4 regions of the Streptomyces sp. NPDC088766 genome follow, and region 1 is predicted to be linked to each of the others. Evidence: riboswitches for the same ligand, from Rfam matches in the RefSeq annotation. Region 1 holds a riboswitch; each other region holds the start of a gene.

Region 1 (3,240 bases):
CGACCTGCTGTTCGTCCACACCCTGTTGCAGAGCCCGACGGCCGCGCTGTGCCTCGGCCCCACCCCTGGAGAGACGTCATGAGCGACATGGAGGAGAAGTTCCCCCGGAGCCTGTGGATCCGGCTGATCATCTACATCGCGGTGGGGCATCTCTTCGCCGGGTTCCTCTGGCTGCTGTTCGAGGTCGGCGCCAAGCAGTAGACAGCGCCGGACGCCGCAGGCCGGACCGGATGCCGGGAGTGCCCGCTCAGTCGAGCAGGCGCTCCCGGAGCCGCTCGCGGGTCTCCGGGGCCAGCCCGAGGCCCTGCTCCAGGTAGGCCTCGACACCGCCCCAGGTCTCCTCGATGGTGTGGAAAGCGGCCGCGAGGTACTCGGCGCGGGCGTCGAAGAGGGGGCTCAGCAGCTCCATGACCTCGGGGGAGTACGCCTCGGCGGAGGTGCCGTTGCGGCGCACCTTGTAGCGGCGGTGCTTGGCGTTGGACTCCAGGTAGTCGGCAAGGATCGCCTCGTGCTCCACGCCCACCGCGAGCAGCGTCACGGCGATGGACAGGCCGGCCCGGTCCTTGCCCGCCGCGCAGTGCATGAGCACCGGGACGCTGTCCTCGGCGAGGGAGTGCAGCACGCGCGAGTGCTCGTCCGTGCGCTCCGTCACGACCGAGCGGTAGGAGGCGATCATCCGGCCGGCCGCCTTGCCGTCGCCGAGGATCTCCCGCAGCTGCTCGATGTCGCCGTCGCGGACCATCTTCCAGAACTCGGCCCCGTCCGCCGGATCGGAGAGCGGCAGGTTCACGTTGCGCACGCCCGGCAGTTCGACGTCCGGGCCCTCCAGCCTCTGGTCCGCCGCGTTGCGGAAGTCGAAGACCGTGTGCAGACCCAGCGAGGCCAGGAACGCGGCGTCCTCGTCCGTGGCGTGCGCGAGATGTCCGCTGCGGAACAGCACGCCCTGGCGGACCCGCCGGCCGTCGACGGTCGGCAGGCCGCCCACGTCCCGGAAGTTGCGCACTCCGGTCAGTTCGGGCTCGGTCGACGGGATCTGCTGCGTCACGGGGGCTCCTCCCGGTCGTCGGTCCCGGCCGGCGCGGCTCGACGTGGCCACCGGAACACCTCCTTGACCATACGACATGGATGCCTGGGGCAAACGGGTCCTCGACCAGGCCTTCGAGGCCTCCACCGTCCTGTTCGAACCAGGGGTCCGACGCCCGCATCCGCCGGCGGTCCTCCCGGGAGAGCGCACCGGGCGCGTACCCGGTGCGCGGTGGCCTTGATGCGCTAGTTACCCATTTGCGTCACATCTGGGGCTTCTGCCCGAATTGAAGCCTTAGTTCCAACTCGCTCTGGAATAAGGAGCTCTGGGGACCTGTCACGTGAGCAGCGTCATATCCGTGACCCTGAGTCGTTCGTCATGCCCACGTAATACGGCTGTTTTCCAACGCTGTTCATCGGAAAAACGGCCTTTCGATTCACGGAGGGTGACCGGGAATTCCCACAGGGGATCAAGAGAAAGCCTCGACGAGTACAACCTTCGCTTGTCCCTGTGCGTCGTGGTCGCTTACGTTCCAGACCAATCCGGACGGACGCCCAATCCTGCCGCCGCCCGGAGCCCGCACACCCACCCGTGAACGGCAGGAGCGGGGGACCCACAGGCAGTACCGCCTGTTCCGGTCTCCGGAACGGCTAGGGGTACAGCCGCGCCCCGGCGCGGCCGGACATCTCCAGTCCGCACCCGACAGCTCACCTCGCAGGCGCCGGAGAGGAATTCGTCATGCCCGCCAAGGGTAAGCACCGTCGTCCGAAGCCCCAGCGCTTCACCCGCTCCATCGCCGCCGCCGGAACCGGCGGCGCCGCGCTCGCCCTCCCGCTCATCGGGGCCACCGGTGCGCACGCCGCACCGTCGCAGTCGGCGACGCAGGCGGTCTCCGCGGTCTCCGCGCTCTCCGCCGCCCCGGAAAAGGCCGTCCAGGCCGTTCCCGTGGCGCAGAAGTCCGCAAAGTCCGCCACGACCTACACGGTGCGTTCCGGCGACTACCTCTCCAAGATCGCGGACGAGCAGGACGTCAGCGGCGGCTGGACCCGGCTCTACGCGGACAACCGTGAGGCCGTCGGAAACGACCCGTCGCTGATCCACCCGGGTCTGAAGCTGTCGATCGGCGCGAAGGCCGCGACGGGCGCGACCAAGTCGCCGTCCGCTTCATCTGGTTCATCCGGTTCCTCCTCCTCGAAGCAGTCCTCGGGCTCCACCGCGAAGTCGTCGAAGCCGACGGCCTCCTCGAAGTCGGCGGCGCCATCCAAGGCGTCCTCCTCGGACTCCTCGAAGGCGTCCACCACGCAGGCCGCCGAGAACACCACCGCCGCCACCGGCTTCGCCCTCCCGGTCTCCGGCGCGACCGTCGGCACCCCGTACAAGATGTCCGGCAGCATGTGGTCCAGCGGGTACCACACCGGTGTCGACTTCGTCGTCCCCACCGGCACCTCGCTCAAGGCCGTCGGCGCGGGCACGGTCGTCTCCGCGGGCTGGGGCGGCGCGTACGGCAACCAGGTCGTCATCAAGCTCGCCGACGGCTTCTACGCCCAGTACGCCCACCTGTCCTCGCTCTCCGTCTCGGCCGGCCAGTCCGTCTCCGCCGGTCAGCAGGTCGGCCTCTCCGGCGCCACCGGCAACGTGACCGGCCCGCACCTGCACTTCGAGATCCGCACCGGTCCCGGCTACGGCTCGGACGTCGACCCGGTCGCCTACCTCCGCTCGCACGGCGTCTCCGTCGGCTGACGCACCGTTCGGCCTCCCGCCCGACATGCCGCCGAAGGCCGGCCCCCGATCCCGGGGGCCGGCCTTCGGCGTTCCCGCCTTATTCCCGCATTGGCCAAGTCTTTAGGAGTGGCTTATCTCACCGCCCGTCAACCCTTGCCTACGGTCGCGTAGGTCACATTCGAAGGTGAATCATGAACGGCTGTGGCAGACGATTCGAAGAATGACAACAGTTCAGTGATCGGGTCGTACGTGGCGGTGGGGGACAGCTTCACCGAGGGCGTCGGCGACCCCGGTCCCGACGGGAGGTTCGTCGGCTGGGCAGACCGGTTCGCGGTGCTCCTCGCGGACCGGCGGCCCGAAGGCGACTTCCGGTACGTCAACCTCGCGGTGCGCGGCAAGCTGCTCGACCAGATCGTGGCGGACCAGCTTCCGCGAGCGGTCGAGCTGGCACCGGACCTGGTCTCCTTCTGCGCGGGCGGCAACGACATCCTCCG
Region 2 (3,240 bases), on a different contig from region 1:
CGACGACACCGGCCCCGACCGGCTGCTGCTGTCCGGCCCGGCCGACTTCGACCGGGTCGACGAGGTGCGGGCCTCCGTCGACGCCATCCTGGTCGGGGCCGGCACGATCCGCGCCGACAATCCGCGCCTGCTGGTCAACTCGCCCGCCCGCCGCGCCGCCCGGGTGGCCGCCGGGAAGCCGGAGTACCCCCTCAAGATCACGGTCAGCGGGACCGGTGAGCTGGACCCGGCGGCGCGGTTCTGGCACACCGGCGGGGAGAAGGTCCTCTTCACGACCGACGCCGGTGCGGACCGCGCCCGTGCCCTCGGCCTCGCGGCGGACGTCGTCCCGCTGGGCCCCGGCCTCGACTGGCGCCGGCTCCTGGAACACCTCCACGACGTGCGGGGCGTACGGCGCCTCATGGTCGAGGGCGGCGGCACGATCCACACCCAGCTCCTCCAGGAGGGCCTCGCCGACGAACTCCAGCTCGTCCTGGCCCCCCTGTTCGTGGGCGACCCGCACGCACCCCGGCTGTTCGGCCCCGGCGGCTACCAGGGCGGGCGCCTGCGGCTGACGGGGACCCGGCGCATCGAGGACGTGGTCCTCATGTCGTACGAGCCCACCGCACCCGGTACCGGGCTGCTCCCCGCCGCAGCCGACCGGCACTGGCTGGCCCTCGCCTGCGGGCTGGCCGCCGCCTGTCCGCCGTCGCGGACCGCGTTCAGCGTCGGCGCGGTCGTGGTGGCGGCCGACGGTACGGAGCTGGCGCGCGGCCACTCCCGCGAGGCGGGCGACCCCGTCGTCCACGCCGAGGAGGCGGCCCTCGCCAAGACCGACCCCGCCGACCCCCGGCTGGCCGGCGCGACCGTCTACAGCAGCCTGGAACCCTGCGCCCGGCGCTCCTCCCGGCCGGCCCCGTGCGCCCGTCTGATCCTCGACGCGGGCGTGCGCCGGGTCGTGACGGCCTGGCGGGAGCCGGACACCTTCGTCGCCGACGCCGACGGGAGCGGCCTGCTGGCCGCCGCGGGCGCGGACGTCGTCGTCCTTCCCGAGTACGAGGAGCGGGCGAAGGCGCCCAACGGCCATCTGCTCCGCCGGACCCCCTGACCGGTCCCCCGGGTCCGACCGTGGTTCTGGGCGTCCCCCGCATGGCGTAGACTGGTGTCACACCGACGCGGGGTGGAGCAGCTCGGTAGCTCGCTGGGCTCATAACCCAGAGGTCGCAGGTTCAAATCCTGTCCCCGCTACTCAATGCCGAGGGCCGGAATCCCGATCAAGGGATTCCGGCCCTCGGTGCGTCAGGGCGACCCTTCCCGTCACGTACGGTCAACGCGTCGGAGCCCTGCGCACAACATCTGAGACACCGTCAAAAACCCGGTGACCCCTGAACCGTTCGGGCGGCCGGTCAACTCGCCCGTTTTTCACCGCTCCTGGGCTGAAAGTCCAGGCCATGAATGTTGTTGATCAAGCCGAACGGCTTGGAATCCCGCCCCCGCGTCTATTAACGTTCGATAACGCAGCGCGGTCGTCCCAGCCGTCACAAGAGGCGGCTCCGTGCGCACGCGCCGAATCCCGCAAGGGAACCGGGGAACCACCAACTTGGGGTGAATCACGCGGAAGCCGCCGTACAGTCACGGCCGGTATACGCGCGTAGGAGACCTTCCCGCTCCGAACCCGTCAGCTAACCCGGTAGGCGACGGAAGGAAAGGAGTACGCCCGCGTGGCGTCCAACCGGCCTGCCCCAGAAGCCCCCGCCGTGCCCGGCCAGCAGACCTTCGGCTACGGCACCTACCGCACCGACGAGGGCCCCTGGGAGGAATGGAACCCCACCGCGGACTCCATTCGTCCGGTGCGCGGCAAGCACCGCGTCGCCAAGCAGCGCGGCGGACTCGCCCGCAGCTCCACCGTTCTCGGCGTCGGCGTCATAGCCGCCGTCGGCGGCGCGGGCATGGCCAGCGCCAACACCGGCAAGTCGCCCGTCTCCATCTCCATGCCCGACCTCCCCTCGGTGGGTTCCCTCATCTCGGACGACGACACCCCCGAGGAGACGGCGCCCGCTCTCAGCACCTTCGGCGCCTTCGGTACCGAGGCCGTCGCCGCCGACAGCGCCGACAGCGGTGCCGACGCCGGAGAGGCGCTGCGCAACCGGATCATGGCGCAGGCCGAGTCGCAGCAGACCCAGGTCGAGACCAAGGCGCAGGAGGCCGCCGAGGCCGCCGCGGCCAAGGCAGCCGCCGAGGCCGCAGCCAAGGCCGAGAAGGAGGCCGCGGCCAAGGCCGAGGCCGCCAAGAAGAAGGCCGCCGAGGAAGCCGCCAAGAAGGCGGAGGCCGAGCGCCTCGCCGAACTGGCCAAGCAGTACGCGCTGCCGACCTCCTCGTACACGATCACCTCGACCTTCGGTCAGGCCGGCGCCTACTGGTCCTCCGGGTACCACACCGGCCTCGACTTCGCCGCCCCCACCGGCACGCTCATCAAGGCCGTGCACAGCGGCACCATCACCTCCGCCGGCTGGGACGGGTCGTACGGGTACAAGACCGTGCTCACCCTCGAGGACGGCACCGAGATCTGGTACGCCCACCAGTCCTCCATCGGCGTCAGCGTCGGCCAGAAGGTCGCCACCGGCGACGTCATCGGCCGCGTCGGCGCCACGGGCAACGTCACCGGGGCCCACCTCCACCTGGAGGTCCACCCCGGCGGCAGCAGCACCGGCATCGACCCGGCCGCCTGGCTCCGGGACAAGGGGATCAACCCCTGAGACGCCGCCGGAGATGCTCCCCGGCGACCCGGACTCCCGCCGGGTGCCCCTGAGAGCCTCCTCGGGACCCCTGCCGGTCCCTGAGAGTCTCCTCGGGGTCCTGCCCGGACTCCCGAGGTCTTCCGGGAAGTGTCACGGGGGTCGGTGAGGTCTACGCCCGGATGTTTCCCGGATGTTCGTGAACCCTGGCCGGAGGTGCGGAACGCGCGCCTCCGGCCAGGGCGTTCTCATCGGGCATGACTTCTCTGCGCAAGCTCGGCTCCTTTGACCTCGAGGTCCTCCCGCTCGCCCTCGGCGGCAACGTCTTCGGCCGGACCGCTGTCCCGCCGCTCAGGACCGGTACGGGGCGGAGCGGGTGTACGGGTACGGGGCGGGCGAGGCCTGCGGGTGGGGCACGGTGTGCGGAGGGGAGGCGTACCCGGGATACCCGTAGTACCCGGACGGCGGGTGCGCCGCCCCCGGCGGGAACCCGTACCCCCCGTACGTGCCGTACCCCCCGTAGACC
Region 3 (3,240 bases), on a different contig from region 1:
CCCTTGGCGGTGTGGAGGGTCATGAGCGTGATGACGCCCGAGCCGTCCTCGCCCTCGTCCGGGATCTGGTCGGAGTCGGCGACCAGCGCGACCCGCTCCAGGAAGTCGGAGAGCGAGCCGGTCGCCTCGCCCTCGCCGGACTCCTGCTCGAACTCCAGGGCCACGGCGGCGAGTTCCTGGAGGTTCTCGATGCGGGTCTCGTCCTGCGGGTCGGTGGAGGCCTGCAACTCGGCCAGGTAGCCGGTGCGTTCGAGCACGGCCTCCAGGACGGTCGCCGGTCCCGCGCCCGACTCGACGACCGTGCGCAGCTCCTCCATCAGCGTGTTGAACCGCTTGACGGCGTTCGTGGAGCGCGCGGCCATGCCGTAGGCCTCGTCGACGCGCTTGAGGGCCTGCGGGAAGCTGATCCTCTCGCGCTGGGAGAGGGCGTCGATCATCGCCTCGGCGCGCTCGCCGATGCCGCGCTTGGGCACGTTGAGGATGCGGCGCAGCGGCACCGAGTCCTCGGGGTTGGCGAGGACGCGCAGGTAGGCCAGGACGTCCCGGACCTCCTTGCGCTCGTAGAAGCGGACGCCGCCGACGACCTTGTAGGGCAGGCCGACGCGGATGAAGACCTCTTCGAAGACGCGGGACTGGGCGTTGGTCCGGTAGAAGACGGCGACGTCACCGGCCTTGGCCTTGCCCGCGTCCGTGAGGCGGTCTATCTCGTCGGCGACGAACTGCGCCTCGTCGTGCTCGGTGTCGGCGACATAGCCGGTGATGCGCGCGCCCTCACCCGCGTTGGTCCACAGGTTCTTGGGACGGCGGGACTCGTTGCGCTCGATGACGGCGTTGGCGGCGGTGAGGATCGTCTGGGTGGAGCGGTAGTTCTGCTCCAGCAGGATCGTGGTGGCGTCCGGGTAGTCCTCCTCGAACTGGAGGATGTTGCGGATGGTCGCCCCGCGGAAGGCGTAGATCGACTGGTCGGCGTCACCCACGACGCACAGCTCGGCAGGGGGCAGGTCGTGCGCGTTCCGCGGTGCGTCCACCGGCTGTTCGACGGACCCGACGAGCTCCCTGACCAGGGCGTACTGGGCGTGGTTGGTGTCCTGGTACTCGTCGACGAGGACGTGCCGGAAGCGGCGCCGGTAGTGCTCGGCGACGTCGGGGAAGGCGCGCAGCAGATTGACCGTCGTCATGATCAGGTCGTCGAAGTCGAGGGCGTTCGCCTCGCGCAGCCGCGACTGGTACATGGCGTAGGCCTGCGCGAGGGTCTTCTCGAAGCCGTCGGCGGCCCGGGCGGCGAAGTCCTCCTCGTCGATCAGCTCGTTCTTGAGGTTGCTGATCTTGGCGCTGAAGGACTTGGGCGGGTAGCGCTTGGGGTCGAGGTCCAGGTCGCGGCAGACCAGGGCCATCAGGCGCTTGGAGTCGGCGGCGTCGTAGATCGAGAACGACGAGGTGAAGCCGAGCCGCTTGCTCTCACGGCGCAGGATGCGCACGCACGCGCTGTGGAAGGTCATCACCCACATCGCGTTCGCCCGCGGGCCGACGAGCTGCTCGACGCGCTCCTTCATCTCGCCCGCGGCCTTGTTGGTGAAGGTGATCGCGAGGATCTGGCCCGGATGGACGTGCCGCTCGGCGAGGAGGTGGGCGATGCGGTGGGTCAGCACGCGCGTCTTGCCCGAGCCGGCACCGGCGACGATGAGCAGCGGGGTGCCGGAGTGGACGACGGCTGCGCGCTGGTTCTCGTTGAGCCCCTCCAGGAGCGCCGCCGCGTCGATCGGCGGGCGCGGGGCGCCGTCGCGGTAGTGGGTGTCCCGGTCCGGCGGCACGTCGAACTTCCCGCCGAACAGATCGTCCGGAACCGGTTCCGGAGAGTGATCGTCCTCGGGCGGCGGCGGGGGTTCCTCGTCGTGGCCGCGGGGGGCCTGGAGGTCCGCCAGGAAGCTGTCGTCAAAGAGGCTGCTCATCGCTCTCCGAGTCTAGGCCGCCCCACCGACAACCCGAGGCCGTCCGGGAAACATCCCGGCCCCTCACCGACCGGGGCGCCCCTTGCACCGTCGGTGACCGCGAACGGCGAAACGTCCGGAGGTCACGAAAATGTATCGGGCATATCACCCACCAACCTTCACAGGGGCCACACCAGTTGGCTACCGTGCCGGGCAGGCCGCTCGACCCCTTCCGGCGAACCTCGCCGGGCCGCGCGGCCTCCGCCGAGTCCGGTGTGCCCCGCGGCAGCCGGAGCCGGGGACCCACCGAGAACTTGGGGTGAATCGGCTCACTCCTGCGGGAGCAGAGCCGTAGGGCAACCCTTCCAAGCATTCGCCCGAACCCGACAGCTAACCCGGTAGGCGGAGCATGGAAGGAGTCGCCTCCCTTGGCGTCGCAGCACCGCAAGCCGCGCACCGCGAGCACGCGCATGGCGGGCATCCGCACGCCCGCTCTCGCCACCGCCGCCCTCACCTCGGTGGCCCTGCTCTCGCAGACGGCCAACGCCGCCCCCTCCACCGACGACAGGCCGAGCCTGGAGGAGGTCGAGAAGAAGGTCGACGACCTCTACCGGCAGGCGGAGTCGGCCACCGAGAAGTACAACGCCGCCAAGGAGAAGGCGACCAAGCAGCGCAAGAAGGTCGACACCCTCCTCGACGACGTCGCGCAGCGCGCGCAGAAGCTCAACGACGCGCGCGAGGAGCTGGGAACCTACGCCGCCGCCCAGTACCGCACCGGCGCCTCCGCCCCCGACACGGCGACCCTCCTGCTCGCGGACTCCCCGCAGGACTACTTCGACCAGACGCAGCTGATGGGGCGGGTGACCGACCGCCAGAAGGGCGCGGTGGACGACTACTTCGCCGACCAGGCGGAGACGATGAAGAAGCGCCAGGAGGCCTCCCGGAGCCTCCAGACGCTGACCGACTCGCAGAACGACCTGAGGACCGCCAAGGCCGCCGTCCAGAAGAAGCTGGGCTCCGCCCGCGCGCTGCTGTCGCAGCTGACGGCCGAGGAGAAGGCGCGGCTGGCGAAGATCGAGGAGCGCAAGCGGCAGGAGGCCGCCCGCAAGGCCGCCGAGCTGGCCGAGCAGCAGGCGGCGCAGGCGGCCGCGCAGCAGGAGAGCGCCGGCTCGCCGGATCCGGCGGGCACCGGCACGTCGACGTCCTCGTCGTCCCCCTCCAACTCCCCCTCCACGTCCACGTCCACGTCCACGTCCACGGACTCCTCGTACGCCACCAAGGCCGAGAAGGCGCTGGCGTTCGCCCGCGCGCA
Region 4 (3,240 bases), on a different contig from region 1:
TTCAGCCCGGAACAAAGGGGGTGGCCAACAGAAGGTGGCGAGCGGGAGAAGAAAACCCCGCCCGGGTGCGTACGGGGGAACACGCACCGGGGCGGGGGGTCCGTGGGGACGGGGGCTCCCTCACGAGGCCTTCAGCGTGACGGCCTCGGCCGTGAGGGGGCTGTGGTCCGGCCGAGGGCCGGATGTCACTTCAGGTGCAGCTGCTGACCCGGGTAGATGAGGTCGGCGTCCTGGACGATGTCCTTGTTCAGCTCGAACAGCTCGGCCCAGCCGCCCTTGACGCCCCGCGCCTCGGCGATGGAGCTGAGGGTGTCGCCCGTGACGACCTTGTACTCGCCGTCGCCCTTCTTGACCTTCTTGCCGGTCGGGGTGGTGACGGTCTTCTGGGACTTGGCGGCCGGGCGCTCGGCGGAGCGGGAGGCGCTCTGCTTCTCGGTGGAGCGGGTGGTGGTCTCCGAGGAGCCGCCGGCCGAGGAGCCGCCGGCGGACGAGCCGGTGGAGGCCGAGCCGGTGGAGGCCGAGCCGCCGTTGTACGCGGCGCCGGACAGGCCCACGCCGCAGACCGGCCAGGCACCCTTGCCCTGGCCCGCGAGGACCTTCTCGGCGATCTGGATCTGCTGGGACTTCGAGGCCTTGTCGGCGGTGGAGGCGTACTGCGTGCCGCCGTACGCGGCCCAGGTGGAGGCGGAGAACTGCAGGCCGCCGTAGTAGCCGTTGCCGGTGTTGATGGACCAGTTGCCGCCGGACTCGCACTGGGCGACCGCGTCCCACTCGGAGGCGGTGGCGGCGGAGGCGTTGCCGGCCGCCATCAGCGGGGCGGCGATGGCGACACCGGTGACGCCGGCGAGCGCGGCGGCGCGGGTGGCCCTGGACGGACGGCGGTGCTTGCCCTTGGCGGAAAACAGCATGGTGGATCCCCTCACCGACGCCTGCGAGGTGAGCTGTCGGGTTCGGGCCGTGTGAGTTGCCCGGCCACTCCCGCCCGGGAGCGCTGCTCCCCGGAAGGCGTGGCTTCACCCCGAGCCGTTCCGGTCGACCGACCGGTACGGCACTTACCTTGGGTCCCCCGCTCCTGCCTACGGCGCTTGACGCGACGACTGTTCCCGGGCTGCCACTGGCAGGATTCGGCGTTGCGACAGCCGGGGCTCGGGTTGCCGAGCGGTCACGACCGTAGACACGCCCTCGGCGGAATTTCAAAGACGATCACGGCTTCTGAGACTCATCCCACACTTTCACCAAACCGGACATTCGGCGCGAAGCGTGACGTGAACTCCCGCTGTTTTTCCCGTTTTTCCGCCTTATTCCACCGCTGTGTCGAGCGTCTGACCGGGAGCGATGTTGTTCGGGTCGGCGCCGATGGCGTCCTTGTTCTCCGCGTAGAGCGCGCGCCATCCGCCTTCGAGGCCAAGGGAGTCGGCGATGGAGACGAGGGAGTCGCCGTCGCGCACGACATAGGTGCCCACCGCGCCGCCGGAGGCGCCCGCGGCGTGCCGGCCGGAGGAGGCGGTGGCGGTGCCGTCCGGCACGGCCTCGTCGGCGGAGGTGCCGCGGTGGCGGCCGGAGGCGAGGGAGCCGGTGTCGACGAGGCTCCAAGAGCCCGCCTCCTGGACCGACTTGTCCGAGTCGTCCACTTCAGGGGTGGCCGTGGGTGAGCTGTCACCCGTCCGCGAGGTGCCCGCGTCCACGTCCGCCGACGCATCGGACTCCGAGGAACTGTCCGGCTTTCCGGAGGAAGAGGACGAAGCGGACGGGGAGGTCTCGTCCGTGGCATCCGTGGAGGATTCGGTCGACGGGGAGGCCGACGCCGCCTTGCCGCCCGAGGAGCCGGAGGAGCCTGAGGAACCCGAGGAGTTCGAGGAGTTCGAGGAGCCGGACGACCCCTTGGACAGGTCGGACAAGCCGGACGACACGGAGGAACCGGACAAGTCGTCCGCCACCCCGGTGTCCAGGTTGCCCGCCCCGTTCTCCTTGCTGAGCCCGGACGTCAGCCCGCAGGTGCCCCAGGCGCTGACGCCCTGGTCGGCGAGGACCTTCTGCGCGACGGATATCTGCTGGTTGCGGCTGGCCAGGTCGGGGCGCTCGGCGAAGTCGAGTCCGCCGTACGCCTCCCAGTCCTCCTGACTCAGCGCCAGGCCGCCGTACTCGCCGTTGCCCTGGTCGGCACTCCAGGAGCCGCCGGACTCGCACTCCGCCACCGTGTCCCACACCGTGCCGTCGGCAGCGCTCGCACCGGTGGCGCCGAGCAGTGGGATGGCGATCGCGGAGCCGGTCACGCCGGCCGCGACGAGGAGGGCCGGAGCCTGACGGGGGCGCCGGTGTCGACCGTTCCCGGAGAGCATGCGGGGGCCTTTCTCGAGACAGCAGTGCTTGCACGGGCCGCGAAACGGGGGCGCCGCGCTGACAGGTGAACGTATCGGCAGACGATCACTTGTCACAAGTTAATGCCGCGCAGATCACGTGAAGATCACAGAGTTGAGGAACGGTCACTTCTGCTTCGCCGTCCGTGCACATAACGGATGGTCAGCGGACGGCTGCGGGGGGTTCACCGGGAACGGCCGGGCCGAACCGCACGGGCAGGGTGCGCAGTCCGCGCATGATGAGGCCGCCGCGCCACCTCAGGTCGGCCGGATCGGCGTCCAGTCGCAGATCGGGCAGCCGGGTCAGCAGGGTGGCCAGCGCGGTCTGTCCCTCCAGGCGGGCGAGGGGTGCGCCCAGGCAGTAGTGGATGCCGTGGCCGTAACCCAGGTGCTGGTTGTCGCGGCGGGACAGGTCCAGGACGTCCGGGTCGGCGAACCGCTCCGGGTCCCGGTCGGCGGCCGCCAGCACGACGAGGACGGCGTCGCCGGGGGCGATGTCCTGCCCGCCGACGGTCAGGGGCTCGGTGGCGAACCGCCAGGTGGCGAGTTCCACGGGGCCGTCGTAGCGCAGGAGTTCCTCCACGCCGGTCGCCAGGAGGCCGCTCTCGCCCGCGGCCAGGGAGTCCTGGAGGCGGGCGCGCTGCCCGGGGTGGGTCAGCAGGGCGTAGGTGCCGTTGCCGATCAGGTTGACCGTCGTCTCGAACCCGGCGAACAACAGGATGAAGGCCATGGCGGCGGCCTCGTTCTCGGTGAGGTGCTCGCCGTGGTCGGAGGCACGGATCAGACCCGAGATGAGGTCCTCGCCGGGGGCCGGATCGGCGGGAAGCTCCAGGCGCTTGCGGTGGATGAGGTCCAGGAGGTAGCCGCGCATCTTCTTCACCGA

What was found. Region 1 has a riboswitch for cyclic di-AMP ahead of ACIP5W_RS02930 (peptidoglycan DD-metalloendopeptidase family protein). Riboswitches for the same ligand answer to the same signal wherever they lie in the genome.
Region 2: another riboswitch for cyclic di-AMP. It lies ahead of ACIP5W_RS05235 (M23 family metallopeptidase); the one in region 1 lies ahead of ACIP5W_RS02930 (peptidoglycan DD-metalloendopeptidase family protein).
Region 3: another riboswitch for cyclic di-AMP. It lies ahead of ACIP5W_RS00735 (NlpC/P60 family protein); the one in region 1 lies ahead of ACIP5W_RS02930 (peptidoglycan DD-metalloendopeptidase family protein).
Region 4: another riboswitch for cyclic di-AMP. It lies ahead of ACIP5W_RS28530 (transglycosylase family protein); the one in region 1 lies ahead of ACIP5W_RS02930 (peptidoglycan DD-metalloendopeptidase family protein).

Annotation. Positions count from the first base shown of each region.
Region 1 is NZ_JBIVKQ010000002.1:48,205-51,444, forward strand. Features, by position in the region: gene ACIP5W_RS02915 (helix-turn-helix domain-containing protein) at 1-82, shown strand, start outside; gene ACIP5W_RS02920 (DUF6126 family protein) at 79-201, shown strand; gene ACIP5W_RS02925 (tyrosine-protein phosphatase) at 248-1,045, opposite strand; cyclic di-AMP (ydaO/yuaA leader) riboswitch at 1,597-1,758, shown strand; gene ACIP5W_RS02930 (peptidoglycan DD-metalloendopeptidase family protein) at 1,763-2,764, shown strand; gene ACIP5W_RS02935 (SGNH/GDSL hydrolase family protein) at 2,981-3,240, shown strand, end outside.
Region 2 is NZ_JBIVKQ010000003.1:3,940-7,179, reverse strand. Features, by position in the region: gene ACIP5W_RS05245 (dihydrofolate reductase family protein) at 1-1,087, shown strand, start outside; tRNA gene ACIP5W_RS05240 (tRNA-Met) at 1,154-1,227, shown strand; cyclic di-AMP (ydaO/yuaA leader) riboswitch at 1,534-1,693, shown strand; gene ACIP5W_RS05235 (M23 family metallopeptidase) at 1,701-2,735, shown strand; gene ACIP5W_RS05230 (PrsW family intramembrane metalloprotease) at 3,066-3,240, opposite strand, start outside.
Region 3 is NZ_JBIVKQ010000001.1:162,345-165,584, reverse strand. Features, by position in the region: gene pcrA (DNA helicase PcrA) at 1-1,949, opposite strand, end outside; cyclic di-AMP (ydaO/yuaA leader) riboswitch at 2,181-2,348, shown strand; gene ACIP5W_RS00735 (NlpC/P60 family protein) at 2,399-3,240, shown strand, end outside.
Region 4 is NZ_JBIVKQ010000025.1:40,268-43,507, reverse strand. Features, by position in the region: gene ACIP5W_RS28530 (transglycosylase family protein) at 186-908, opposite strand; cyclic di-AMP (ydaO/yuaA leader) riboswitch at 912-1,094, opposite strand; gene ACIP5W_RS28525 (transglycosylase family protein) at 1,299-2,339, opposite strand; gene ACIP5W_RS28520 (cytochrome P450) at 2,521-3,240, opposite strand, start outside.